Regions from separate parts of the Demequina lutea genome, predicted to be linked through region 1. Evidence: predicted binding sites of a transcription regulator. Region 1 holds the regulator's gene; the other holds the start of a gene.

Region 1 (3,864 bases):
TACGCAGGAAACCGCGACAATTCTCGTGGCGCCAAGCCAGCATGGGGCGGCCGCGATGATCGGCCCGCTCGCCGCGATGACTCGCCGACGGAAAATCGCGGCTCCGCGCCGCGGCGCGACTTTGCGCCTCCGGCAAGCGAACCCGGCCACGGTGCGGCCCACAAGAGCAAGAACAAGTCGACGGGACGCCAGCCGCCCGGAAGCCGGAGAGGCAAGGCCCGGCCCAAGAAGAAGGACTAGTCGGTCGAGCCCGACGCGGCAGGTTCCTTGCCCGCGTCCTCGTGCCTGAGGTCGGCGATCGCTCGGTCAAAGTCTTCGAGGGAATCAAAGGCCTGGTATACGCTCGCGAACCTGAGGTAGGCGATCTCGTCGAGATCTCTCAGCGGAGTGAGAATTGCCAGGCCAATATCGAGCGCGTCGATCTCGGCCTGTCCGGAGTCGCGAATAGCCTCTTCGACCTTCTGCGCGAGCAGCGCGAGGTCATCGTCTGAGACGGGCCTGCCTTGGCAGGCCTTGCGAACCCCGGAAATGATCTTGTCTCTGGAGAAGGGCTCGACCACGCCAGAGCGTTTCACGACGGAGAGCGAGAACGCCTCGACCGTGGAAAATCTCTTGCCGCAGTTGGGACACTGCCGGCGCCTGCGAATGAGCGAGCCGTCGTCGGCCGTCCTCGAATCGATGACGCGAGAATCTGCGTGTCGGCAAAAGGGGCAGTGCATTCCCTGAGTGTCCCACGGACTGCGCCCGTGGCCCACCCGGAACGGGACCTCAGCCGTAAATCGGCACGAGCAGCTGATCGCCTGGCCGAATGTTCGCCGAGTCGAGCAGGTTCATCGACTTGACCGTCTCAACTGTGTCGCGCACATCGCGAGACGCGGGAGTGATCGACTGTGCGATGGACCACAGCGTTTCGCCCTCGGCGACGACGTAGGTGTTCGAGCCGGAGGACGCCGACCCGCCTTGCGCGAATGCTTGCGGGGCGACCACAAGTGCAACGACGGCCAAAACGAGCACCGCCGCCCACCGACGTGCCCTCATCTTTGCGGTCTTCACGACACGAATACTCATGATCACTCCTCTCCACTCGAACACATGTTCGTCGAACACTTGTTCTATTTCTAGCACCCCTGGCCGACACGCACAAGTATTTCTCGAACACCTGTTTGATTTCGGGGGCATATTGCCCTACCGTCGACAACTAGAGGACCACAAGGGTCTGACACCGGCCACGTCCGGAGTCGGCCACAAAGGAGGAGCGGCATGTCAGCGGAAGGCCAAGACGCGACTATCCACGAGTTCCCCTCGCCGCACGGCGACATCACCGACAGGCAGCGCCGCATTCTTGAGGCGATCCGCGACTCGGTGACCACACGCGGCTACCCACCGTCGATGCGCGAAATCGGGGAGGTTGTCGGTCTCACGTCGAGTTCCTCGGTGAAGCATCAGCTCACCGCGCTGCAGGCGAAAGGGTTCTTGCGTCAGGACCCGAACAGGCCGCGCGCTCTCGAGGTCGTCATGCCGGAAGACGACACCGATGTCGTGTCCCTCGCCTCCGCTTCACACTCGACGATGGTTGATGACGACCGTGTGGTGCAGGTCCCCCTCGTCGGCCGCATCGCAGCCGGCGGACCGATCCTCGCCGACCAACAGGTGGAGGATATCTTCGCTCTCCCCCGTCAACTCACGGGAGACGGCGAACTGTTCATGCTCAAGGTGTCGGGCGATTCGATGATCGACGCGGCCATTTGCGACGGCGACTGGGTGGTCGTCAGACGTCAGAACGATTCCGAGAACGGCGACATCGTCGCGGCCCTGCTCGACGACGAGGCCACGGTCAAGACGCTACGGCGCCGAGACGGCCAGGTGTGGCTCATGCCGCATAACCCGGCCTACACGCCCATCGATGGCACGCACGCGCAAATCATGGGCAAGGTTGTCTCGGTCATGAGGCGCCTGTAGGTCGTCGGCCGTGCGCGGCAGGCGTTGCACGCACGCCGCTGACGCACAGGAGCCGGAGACGTCCTACTCTTTGCGCCACGATTCTTGCCAGTGGAAGCCGCCCATGATCGCTTGGCTCATGGCCCTCATGGCGTTGGCGATCGTGACTTGGTACACCCGCGACTCATCGGTAACCGCTTGATCAGCGAGGGCGCGGCTCGACCGTTCAAAGTGCGCAAGGTACTCCGCGAAGCGCTCCCTTTCGGCACGCTGGCCCCGCTCAAAATCGGCGGACGGCACGTCTTCTGTCATCGGTAAATTACCTCCACGGTCAGGGTACGAGAACCGGCACTAGTTCGGCGCGACCACACGCGAGGCGTCGGCCGATGCGACCTCGTCGAGGCGTCGCAGCGCACCCAATACGGCATCGCGGTCGGTGGTCACCCACATCGGCGGGAGGGACTTGGTCAGGAAGCCCCGATAGCCCGCAGTAGCGAGCCGGGGGTCGAGCACTGCGACCACTCCCCTGTCGTCGACCGATCGAATGAGTCTGCCCGCACCCTGAGCAAGCAGGAGCGCGGCATGGGTCGCGCTCACCGCGAGGAATCCATTGCCGCCTGAGCGCCCTACCGCCTCAGTCCTGGCCTGCGAGATGGGTTCGTCGGGGCGCGGAAAGGGAATCCGATCAATGACAACGAGGCTCGCGGTCGCGCCTGGGACGTCGACACCCTGCCACAGGGTCGTAGAACCAAACAGGCAGGCGCGTGGGTCCTCGGTAAACTGGCGCACCAAGGTGGGGACCTGGTCGTCCTTTTGGTACATCACGGGCACGTCAAGCCGCTCGCGCATCGCCTCGGTAGCCATCAGGGCCGCCTTGTGGGACGAGAACAGGCCGAGAGTTCGCCCCCCGGCCGCCTCGATCAGCGCGGCCAGCTCATCGAGCGCCTCATCGGAGATGCCTCCCATTCCTGGGCGCGGCAGGTGAGCCGCGACGTAGAGAATTCCCTGCTTGGCGTAGTCGAACGGGCTGCCCGCGTCGAGGGTCTCCGGATCCACCACGCCGAGGTGCCTCGCCACCGCATCAAAACCGCCACCCAAAGCGAGGGTCGCCGAAGTGAACACCGCGGGCTTGTCGGTAAGTAGCTTGTCCGAGATCACCCCCGACACGTTCAGGGGCGCCGTGAGTACTCGCTCGGGAGTGACGGCGTCGTAGTCGCCGTCCGCCGAGGCCAGCCACACGACGAAGTGGCCGGCATCAGCCTGGAGCTCCCCGCACACGTCGACGATGTCGGTCAGCGCGGCGCTCGCCATCTTGACACCAGCCCCAGCGTCCTTGGCTCCCCCTGCTTCCTTGGACAGCTTGGTGACGGCGCTGAGGGCCTCGCGCGCCCCCGCACGCACCAGCTCGATGGCCTCGGCGAGCGCGGGCGACGGTCCACCGCGCAGCAGCCCGATGCGTTCCTCCCCCAACGCGCCGTCGAGAGCGCGAGCTGCCCTGTCGAGGTGCTCGGCGAGAACGCCGATCCGTCGTGCCCTCGTCGACGCCCGTTCGACGACCCTGGGCGTCAATTCGTGCGTCGCGGAGGACGTGATCCTGGAAACCAATTCATGCGCCTCGTCGACGATCAAGGCGTCATGCTCGCCGAGCATGTCGTGACTCGTCGCCTGAACGCCGAGCACGGCGTGGTTGGTCACCACAATGTGAGCGCGTGCGGCGTGGTCCCGCGATCGCTGCGAGAAACACTCCGCCGCAACGGGGCAGCTGCCCTCGAGACACTCCCGGCCGGATACCGACACCTGCGCCCAAGCGCGCGGAGACACTCCCGGCACGAGGTCGTCGCGGTCCCCCGTATCCGTGGCTTTCGCCCACTCGTGGAGCCTCGCCACCTCGCGCCCGAGTTCGGATGTGGGACCGAGGGGCAATGC
Region 2 (3,864 bases), 200 kb from region 1:
AGGGTGACTGACGCCCAGACGTGGCGGCTACGGGGCGTCGGGGAAGATGACGCCCTTGTGCAGGATGAAGCAACCATACGGTTGGTCCTCCAGCGTGTGAACCACGGCGAAGACCTCCTTGGCGCGTTCATAGAACCACAATCGCGGCACGATGCCGAACTCGAGGGGCTCGGGGTGGTGAGCGCGCGCGATCTCAAGAACGGCCGCCTGTACGGGTGCGACGATTGAGGGGTCGCCGTCGACCTCCATGCGCTCGAGCGGGTGGTCAAGGAACGTATCCAAAGGCATGACGCTCAAGATGGCGCGGGCCGCGCGCTCCACCCCAATTTCGCCCAGCCTCAAGACGGGCTTGCCCGATGCTGCGGCCGGGTAGTTGCGATCGACGAGCAGGAGTTGGTCACCGTGACCCATGTCGTCCAGGATGTGCAAGAGCTCTCCGTGGAGCACGGGGTCGATTCCCTTGAGCATGCCGGCCTGCCTTCATCGCCATCGTCGTGGACATGACCCATTGTCCTCGCACTCACATCGCGTGAGGTAATGCTGTGCAGGGTTTCGCGAGGTTGAATTTCTAGGCGGAAACTGCGGCGACACCGTCGCGTGCCGCGATGAGCCAGTCGACGAGGTCTTTGATCGCAATGACGGGAACGTCGTCGCGCTCGCCGAGAGCGAGAAGCCCCTCGAGGCGGAGCATCTCACCGTCGTCGCCGACCACCTCGCAAATCGCCGCTGCGGGTTCCAGCCCGGCAAGCAACAACAAATCGATGGCCGCCTCGGTGTGGCCGTTCCTCACAAGGACTCCCCCGTCGACCGCGCGCAAGGGCACGATGTGTCCCGGCCTGGTGAGGGCGCTTGGCGTTGACGTGGGGTCGGCCAGGATACGAAGCGTGTTGGCGCGGTCGGCCGCACTGATGCCGGTCGTGAGGCGGTTCGCTGCATCCACCGTGACGGTGTACGCGGTCCCGCGAGGGTCTTCGTTGTGTTCGACCATGGGAGGCAGCGCCAACCGGTCGGCAATCTCGTTCGTGAGAGGTGCGCAGATGAAACCCGAGGACACGCGCACGGTCCACGCAATCCACTCCTGAGTGGCGTACTGGGCGGCCAGCACGATGTCGCCCTCGTTTTCGCGGTCCTCATCGTCGACGACGATGACGGGGCGTCCCTCTTTAAGTGCCTCGAGGGCGTCGGGAATGGTAGCGAGGCTGATGGCCCGCTCCTCTCGTGGCGTGGTGAAACGTGCTCAACGTTGGCTTTTGCGGCCCAGGCAGGCACAGCCGTGGCCAAGCCCGAGGGAGCGCTTCTGCTCCCATGATATCGGATTGATACGGGGCGGTCGGCGGAGTACTGACGTGTGACGGATGCGGACTGAGTGGGTCTCGCGCATGTCCGCCATCCATGGCAGAATCGAACAAGTGTTCGAATGGCGTGCGGGTTCTCCGCCGCCCTGTCAGCGACCGCTTGGGAGGTGATCGTGGAGACGCAAGGGACTCGCCTGGCCGCCGCCCGCGCCGCCTTGAGAGCGGTCGAAACCCGTATGGGTGCCGACCGCGAGGCGACGGAAGGGCCCCTCCTCGCGCTTGACGACGCTCTCGTTCCGCTCTTACCTCGCGGCCTACGCAAGGGGCAGGTCATCGCGGTTGAGGGTTCCACGTCGCTTGTGCTTGCCCTTGTGGCGCGAGCTTCCCTGGATGGTGCGTGGACGGCGATGGTGGGGATGCCGAATGTGGGCGTGCTCGCGGCGGCGCGGCGCGGCATCGACCTGGCTCGAGTGGCGCTTATCCCGTATCCGGGAGTTCAAGCGCCCGCCACGCTGGGTGTATGCATCGACGACGTGGACGTGGTGATGGTGGGCCAGGGGCTCGCCATTTCTGATGCCGATCGCAGGCGGTTGGCCGCGCGCGCCAGGGAAAGCGGCTGCGTGGTGGTGGCTGCGGGTCGATGGCCTGGGGCTCACATCCAACTGACAGTAGACGGGGTCAGATGGTGTGGCCTTGGCGCGGGCGAGGGCCGGCTGCGCGAGCGGGACATGACCGTGGCGGTCACCGGCCGGTCGACGGGGACCGCCAGGCGGGTCGTTGTCTGCCTTGACGTGGACACCCAGTCGGTGAGGGTCGGAGCCGCCGTCAGGCTCGCAACCTTGGAAGACAGGGCGCTTGGAACGGGTGCCGCATGAGAGTCCCTTTGCGCGATGCGACGGTCGCCACCGTGCGCCGCGTCGTCCTGTGGGTGCCCGACTGGCCAGTGGTTGCTGCCATGGCGCAAGCGGGCATGGGGGCCGATGCCCCCGCCGCAGTACTGCACGGAAAGGGGATGCTCGCCGTCTCTGCGGCGGCCCGAGCGGCGGGGGTGCGTCGCGGGATGCGTAAACGCCTGGCGCAGCGGGCCTGTCCGGAGCTCACGATCCTTTCTCATGACGAGGGTCGCGATGCCCGTGAGTTCGAGGCCGTCGCCGCGGCGGCGGAGAACGTGGTGTCTGGGGTGGAGATATCGCGTCCAGGGCTACTCATGATTCCCTCGGAGGGGGCTGCGCGCTTTCACGGCTCCGAGGAGGCGCTTGCGGAGGCGCTCGTGACGCGAGTGGTGGAGGAGGCCGGTTACGAGTCGTCCGTGGGCATCGCGGACGGTCTGTTGGCCGCCGTGATGGCCGCGAGAGCGAACTCCCTGATTAGGCGGGGTCAGTCCCACGACTTTTTGGCACCCTTGCCGGTCGACACCTTGGTACACGCCACGATGGAGCGCACCCAGCGCGCCGAGGTCGAGCAGCTCGTCAGCGTTCTAGTGCGGCTCGGCCTGACCAGGCTTGGGGACTTCACGGCGCTTCCCTCGGCCGATGTCATGGCGCGCTTTGGACAGGTGGGCGCATGGGCGCAGCGCATGGCGAGGGGCGAGGACGTGGCGCCTCCCGTATTGCGTAGGGCCGAGGGAGACATCGCCGTCGAGTATGTGTTCGAGGAACCCGCCGAGAGGGTCGAACAGCTCGCGCTCGTGGCAGTCCACGTTGCGGGGCAACTCGATGCTGCCTTGTTGGCCGCCGCATCGAGATGCGCACGCGTGCGGATCGGGGCGAGGACCGTCACGGGAGGCGAGTTGGTGCGGGTGTGGCGCACCGACGTGGGAAGCCGCTCGGGGGCCTTCACCAAGCACATGGCGGACAGGGTGCGTTGGCAGCTCGAGGGATGGCTTTCGGGTACTGGCACAGGCACGGCGTCGCCGCAGCCCGCGCCGCTCACGGCGCTGACTCTCACGGCCGAGGACGTGGTGCCGCTCGGGGCCGAGCAGTCGTTCCTGTGGGGAGGAACCTCGGGCGCCGATGCCAGGGCGCATCGGGCCATGGAAAGGCTGCAGGGGCTGTTGGGGCCCGAGGGCGTGCTGGCCGTGAGCGAGCAGGGTGGCCGCACACCTCGCGACAGGGTTCACGCTCTCGCCTGGGGACAGGAGGGAGAGCCTGCGAGGCGAGTCAGCCATCCGTGGCCAGGCCGCGTTCCCGACCCCGCCCCCGCGACGGTCCTCGCGTCTCCGCTCGAGATTCACGTTCTCGATGCGGGCGGGAGTCCTGTGCGGGTGGACAGGAGGCTCGCAGTGAGCGCCCCTCCCACGTGGGTGCGGCTGCAGGCGAACCCAGGGGACAGGGTGGCTCGAGCCGCGCATCGTCACCCGTCGTCCGGTCACGTGGGAGGCAGCGACGGGCCGGTGTGGGGGACGCCTCTTCCCGTTGAGGCGTGGGCGGGCCCATGGCCCATTGTCGAGCGCTGGTGGTCGTCAGAGGCCTCACGGCGAGCATTCCTGCAGGTCGCGTTGCGCGACGACGCCGGGAACAGTGGCCCCGCGCTGCTGATCGCCCTTCACCAGGGGCGTTGGATGCTTGAG

What was found. The regulator LexA, encoded in region 1, represses DNA repair genes until DNA is damaged. The targets are predictions, from matches to a motif close to TCGAACANNTGTTCGA.
Region 2: a site for LexA is predicted at 1,402-1,417, ahead of imuA' (DnaE2-dependent mutagenesis accessory factor ImuA'). Genes of this name have one in related genera too.

Annotation. Positions count from the first base shown of each region.
Region 1 covers NZ_JACBZO010000001.1:1,945,134-1,948,997, forward strand. Annotated here, with positions in the region: gene BKA03_RS09425 (DEAD/DEAH box helicase) at 1-240, shown strand, start outside; gene nrdR (transcriptional regulator NrdR) at 237-719, opposite strand; gene BKA03_RS09435 (LysM peptidoglycan-binding domain-containing protein) at 769-1,068, opposite strand; gene lexA (transcriptional repressor LexA) at 1,261-1,959, shown strand; gene BKA03_RS09445 (hypothetical protein) at 2,023-2,250, opposite strand; gene BKA03_RS09450 (ATP-dependent DNA helicase) at 2,290-3,864, opposite strand, start outside.
Region 2 covers NZ_JACBZO010000001.1:1,744,754-1,748,617, reverse strand. Annotated here, with positions in the region: gene BKA03_RS08480 (RbsD/FucU family protein) at 28-468, opposite strand; partial or broken gene ribB (3,4-dihydroxy-2-butanone-4-phosphate synthase) at 608-1,204, opposite strand; gene imuA' (DnaE2-dependent mutagenesis accessory factor ImuA') at 1,469-2,170, shown strand; gene BKA03_RS08465 (DNA polymerase Y family protein) at 2,167-3,864, shown strand, end outside.